Prochlorococcus marinus str. MIT 0919: one gene and its partner. The protein of the gene in region 1 interacts with the protein of each later gene in a pairwise test. Links are inferred from orthologs where the notes say so. Each region holds a gene or a part of one and is shown on either strand. Other genes may lie near its edges.

Region 1 (2,907 bases):
TGTAAGCGTAGAAATCACTGTTGCTGCAATAGCTCCACCAGCAGCAGCGAGGGTAGTTGTTACAGCCACATAAGCAACGTATTGGTCCATAGCCAATTCTGATCCAGGGTTGAATCCATACCAACCGATCCAAAGTATCAAGGCACCAAGAGTAGCAATGGCCATATTGTGACCAGGCATAGCCTGAGGCTTTCCATCTACAAATTTCCCAATTCTTGGTCCGAGCAGCATTGCTCCAATAAGACCAGCCCAACCACCAACTGAATGGACAATAGAAGAACCGGCAAAATCAATAAAACCAAGCTCTGAAAGCCATCCGCCATTCCACTGCCAACTTCCAGAAATTGGATATATGAATGCAGTAAGTACTAATGAGAAAACAACAAATTCGCCGAATTTCACTCTTTCAGCAACAAGACCAGAAACAATTGTTGCTGCTGTTCCAGCGAATGCTGCCTGGAAAAGAAAATCAACTGCAGGGACTAGGCAACCTGTATCACCAGCTGCAGCACATTCCAAGGCTCCTGATGGATCAGCATCAAAGAAAAGACCAGAAAAATAAAGCCATCCGCCTGCAATAGAGTCTCCATACATTATCGAGTAACCAATTACCCAATAAGCAGTTACAGCAAGTGCAAATACAAAAAGATTTTTAGTTAAAATGTTTACAGCGTTTTTAGAGCGACACATTCCTGCTTCGACCATTGCGAAGCCAGCATTCATAAAGATGACAAGGATTGTGGCTATAAATAACCAAAGGTTATCAGCTAAAAAAGTTGCAGCTTGTGCACCTGATAAGTCTGATAATTCAACACCAGCTCTAGCAGCAAAGCTGAAAACCCCTAATCCCAGTAGGGCTAGAGGGATAGTGGCTAGCCAAGTCAAAGCTTTGTTTGTTCTTAAGCCACGAATACTTCGAATAAGAAGCATTGGCCCATTCAGAAGACTTGCTTCCTGAAGGCGGGCAGTGCTTCTCACTCTCGGTGATTGCAAAGCAGTAGTCATGAATAATCCAAGCTACAAATGAACTGTTTAAAACAGTAAGTACAAAGACAAATATGAACCAACTCTGATTCATGGCTAGTAATTGTTGATACCAAATCCAAACTTGCCAAATCAGAAGTTATCTATTGCTATAAAAATTATTCAATTTCCAGATTAAAGGTTATAAGGTCGTAGCCCTTCCCAAGTGATATGGTCATTATAAAAACCAAAGCAACATGGCAAAACTTTAACGCCTGAACTTAAGGCAAGTCTAAAAAGTTCTCCATACTTTGGGTCAGCTGAATCTCCAGGGGCAAAAGAATCTACATCATTGCGACTAATGCATGGAACTAATACAGCTTTTGACTTTGGCAAGACATCAATCATATCAATTAGATGTTTCTGACCTCTTTCGGTAATAGTATCTGGGAAAAAAGCAACTGAATTTTTTACCCAAGTCGTATTTTTGACTTCTAAATAGATTTTCCTATCATCAATTTCACTTTGATGAGGAGTAAGAAGCATGTCAATTCTGCTATTGCCCTTTTTACCGTATTTAACTTCATTGCGAAGCTCAGCAATTTCTCCCAATTCCTCCTTTAAAAGTCCTTCCTCAACAACCCTCCTAACAATTTTATTTGGTAATCCAGTGTTAATTCCTACCCAAGTTTTAGTTTTTTGATCATTTTCAACCTCAGCTTGTTCCCAAGACCAGGAAAGTTTACGAGTGGGAGATGGAGCATATCGAACTCTAACTTTACCTCCAGTATTTAAAACCCCAGTCATAGGACCTGTATTGGCGCAATGTGCAGTTACTATTTCACCACTCTCTAATTTCACATCAGCCAAAAAACGCTTGTACCGTTTCAATAAAATTCCCTCTTGAAGAGCTGGGAAAGTTAGAAGAATCTTTCCAATCATGAACAGAAAATTTCTATTGCAATACATTTAGAGGATAGAACTAAAAAAACCTCTAAATAATTCCTTTAATTTGTTGTGCATACAACATGAAAAGATCACTCAAAAAAATTGCCTTAATAGTTAGCTTTGGAACATTGCTCAGCAAAGTTGGGGGGATGACTCGCCAACTTGTCATTGCAGGAGCATTTGGAGTTGGCGCAGCATATGATGCTTATAACTATGCATATGTAATACCTGGCTTCTTTCTAATTCTTATAGGAGGTATTAATGGTCCTTTGCATAATGCAATGGTAACAGTCCTTAGTAGAAGAAATAAACTAGAAAATGCTTATATAATCTCCTCAATAAATACATCAATAAGCTTATTTTTAATTGTTGTTAGTGCAATACTATTTTTTATCCCTGATGAAATAATAAGGATAGTAGGACCTGGTTTAAGCATAGAAGTTCATGACATAGCAGCAAAACAACTTCAAATAATGTCGCCAATTGCTTTTTTATCAGGATTAATAGGAATTGGTTTTGGATCCTTAAATGCAAATAGCCAATTTTTCATTCCATCAATATCACCTATTATTTCTAGCTTGTCCTTAATAATAGCTGCTGGAGCTTTCTGGATTTATCAAAATCCAACAAATAGCCCTTCAGAGATAAATCTTAAAGGAGGAATCATCCTTGCCCAGGCAACGTTAATCGGTGCTTTTCTGCAATTGATAATACAGATACCTGCTTTAGTTAAAAAAGGTCTTTTTAAATTTAAGCTCATTTGGGACTGGACTCATCCTGGAGTGAAGGAAGTGTGGGGGATTGCCACTCCAGCAATACTCTCTTCAGGTATGTTACAAGTAAATGTAATTACCGACCTATTTTTTGCATCAAGTATTCTTGGTGCAGCTGCTGGTCTTGGATATGCAAATTTCTTAATTCAGGCTCCTTTAGGTTTATTTTCCAATGCAATCCTAATACCTTTATTACCAACATTTGCAAAATTAGCCAAGGAAA
Region 2 (2,937 bases), 1.0 Mb from region 1 along the record:
GGTGGAAATTCTTTAACAATGCTGTTGAGTGGAGATGAAACACAAGTACTAGCAAACCTTTTCAATAGATCCTTTGTCTCTCCAGTGCTTGGGAACATAAGCGGTGGTTTTAGTGAAAAATTGCAATTGTCTGTTTACCCAGCCTATGTACGAGGCCCAGACGTTTCAAGTGAAGGTGATAAAGGTCAAGCAGAATATGCTGATCATGATTCCTTTCAGAAGGCCTGGGTTACTGAGGTAGGCATTGATATAAGCGAAAGAATTAATTTTTCTATTCAGGCAACCCCCTCTCGTGAAGATGTCCCTCCTCAAGGAACTATCAAATATCAATTTAACCCAAGCTTAGGAGTCCTTGGTTCAGTAGACAATGATGGTAATTGGCAAAGTGAATTCCAAATATATTTAAGGTATTAAGTGATCAAAATAATATTCTTAACTTTATACATAGAAGTAGTTATCAAAATATAGTTGGCAATAACTTATAACGTAAATATAATCAAACATCGAGCTGAATTTGTGAATAGGTAAAGCTTATCTTGAGATTCCCCTGGGAGAATGTCTATCTCGAATTGGATTATATAGTTGTCTGAACTTTGAAAAGCATTTACTACGTATTTAAATGGATGCTGATAACAAGAGCTAAATTTCGTTTTGTAGTGTTAATTTGGCTTTATACCGATGTACGATTTAATTGTATCTTTGATAGGTGATAACTTAGTAAACCTTCTACAAATTAATGAATGATTCTCATAAGGTACCTGAACCGTCTGACGAGCTCCTCGAATTAGCTCTTTCAACAAGAAAGGCTTCGATCTCTTTGGGACAGAGTGGGAATACTACAAGGCAAGAAGCCTTAAAAGCGATTGCAGATTCCTTAAGAGACAAGGCCAAAGAAATCATTGATGCCAATCAGCAAGACGTAAAAAGTTCTTTAGAGGCTGGTCTAAGTCAGTCCCTGTTGTCAAGGTTAAAGCTCACCGACAGGAAGTTAGAAGCAGCTATAGAAGGCGTTAGGAAAGTATCACTCCTGCCTGATCCCGTTGGTATATGTCAGCTAAAACGCGAACTTTATAAAGACCTATGTCTTGAAAGGCGTACTGTGCCTTTGGGTGTCCTTGGGGTTATTTTTGAAGCTAGACCTGATGCGATGATTCAGATAGCTTCGCTAGCCATTCGGTCTGGTAATTCGGCGATCCTTAAGGGAGGTAGTGAAGCGAAACGTACAAACCAGGCAATTATGACTGCTATTCAGTATGGGTTAAATAACTCCTCTGTTAGCTCAAAATCTATATGCTTACTTACTACTCGTGAGGAAAGTATGGCACTACTTCGAATGGAAGGATTAGTTGATTTGATTATTCCACGTGGAAGTAATGAATTAGTTAAATTTATTCAAGACAATACAAGAATCCCAGTACTAGGTCATGCAGATGGTATTTGTCACTTATATGTCGATTCCTCAGCAGATTTGACCAAGGCATTGAAGATTGCCGTTGATAGTAAATGTCAATACCCTGCGGCATGCAATACTATTGAAACATTATTAGTTCATAAAGACATAGCACCTTCGTTTCTTGCAGAAGCTATACCTGCCTTCAATAAATCAGAAGTAAAGCTTTTAGGGGATAAAATGGCTTGTTCTTTTGGTGTTTTGGAAGAAGCACATAGAAGTGATTGGTCAACAGAGTATCTAGATTTAGTTCTTTCAATAAAAGTTGTTGAGACTATTGATGATGCAATTCAACATATAAATCGTTATGGATCACGTCATACCGAATCAATCGTTGCAGAAGATAAAAATGCCGCTGATAAGTTCCTTCATTCAGTTGATAGTTCAGGTGTATATCATAATTGTTCTACACGCTTTGCAGATGGTTTTCGTTATGGTTTTGGGGCCGAGGTAGGTATTAGTACACAGACACTTCCTCCGCGAGGGCCTGTTGGTTTAGAAGGGCTTGTTACTTATCGCTACTACTTAAGAGGCGATGGACATATTGCTGGTGACTTTGCGTCTGGTAGTAAAGAATTTATTCATAGGGACCTTCAATTGTGAATAGTCTTAGCAATTCAGGATGTATAAACGTTCAGGGTTTGAATCTTTGGGCGCATGTAGGTGCTTTAGAGAAAGAACGTACTTTAGGACAATACTTCTCCCTAGATTTTTGTGTTTGGATAGATTTAGAGAATGTCTTGTTAGATGATGATGTCTCTTCAACTGCAGATTATAGTATTGCAATAAAGGGATTGCAGGAGCTTTCCTTTACCATTGAATGCAACACTATTGAGAAATTTAGTGAGGCAATTTTAAATTACTTAGAAAGCTTGTATGGTTTGGTGCCAGTTAAAGTCTGTCTCACAAAATGTAGCCCACCTATAAGTGGCTTTTCTGGGAAGGTGTCTGTTTATAGAACAAGAAATTTTCAATCTGATGAAAAATGCGCTTTTTAAAAAGGCCTTTGGTTCTAATACATGGGTTATGGGATACACCTTCAATTTTTGATCGTTTAATACATTGTTTAGATGTACCTCACCGAATGATTTATGCACCGCATTTGCCCCATCAATTTGGTAGAAGATCTATTTTTGAATTGGCTACAGATTTTGAATCTTTAATTTGTAGACGTTTTGCTAATAACGTCTCTATAGACATTCTTGGTTTCTCAATGGGTGGACTGATTGGAAGGACTTGGTTGCAAGAATTAGGTGGTGCTAATAGGACCAGTCGCTTTATAAGTGTTGGCTCACCACAGAATGGGACTCTTACTGCACAACTTGTTCCTTCTTTTATCTTCCCGGGTATTGCAGATATGAAACTAGGTAGTCAATTAATCATTTCTCTTGATAAGAGTTCACATGCTTTAGATAATGTTGAATGTATTAGTTATTTTTGCGGCATTGACTTAATGGTTTTTCCGGGTTGGCGAGCCACCCTTCCCT

The links.
Region 2: the proteins of sfsA (region 1) and O5635_RS02520 interact in binary tests that used the Escherichia coli proteins (3 or more experiments, as listed by UniProt). The link is inferred for Prochlorococcus marinus str. MIT 0919 from one-to-one orthologs.

Annotation. Positions count from the first base shown.
Region 1 is NZ_CP114779.1:1,456,106-1,459,012, reverse strand. Bases 33-2,896 are described here. They hold sfsA (DNA/RNA nuclease SfsA), read right to left. Parts: upstream 1,906-2,896; coding sequence 1,159-1,905; downstream 33-1,158. Other genes in these bases: murJ (murein biosynthesis integral membrane protein MurJ), read left to right, coding at 1,992-2,896; O5635_RS07960 (ammonium transporter), read right to left, coding at 33-1,005. In the rest of the region: more of O5635_RS07960, read right to left, coding at 1-32; more of murJ, read left to right, coding at 2,897-2,907. UniProt on the Escherichia coli protein: Binds to DNA non-specifically. Could be a regulatory factor involved in maltose metabolism.
Region 2 is NZ_CP114779.1:439,430-442,366, reverse strand. What follows is about bases 1-2,894. They hold O5635_RS02520 (glutamate-5-semialdehyde dehydrogenase), read left to right. Parts: upstream 1-736; coding sequence 737-2,053; downstream 2,054-2,894. Other genes in these bases: O5635_RS02510 (esterase/lipase family protein), read left to right, coding at 2,436-2,894; O5635_RS02515 (dihydroneopterin aldolase), read left to right, coding at 2,050-2,448; O5635_RS02525 (translocation/assembly module TamB domain-containing protein), read left to right, coding at 1-414. Also shown: more of O5635_RS02510, read left to right, coding at 2,895-2,937. UniProt on the Escherichia coli protein: Catalyzes the NADPH-dependent reduction of L-glutamate 5-phosphate into L-glutamate 5-semialdehyde and phosphate. The product spontaneously undergoes cyclization to form 1-pyrroline-5-carboxylate.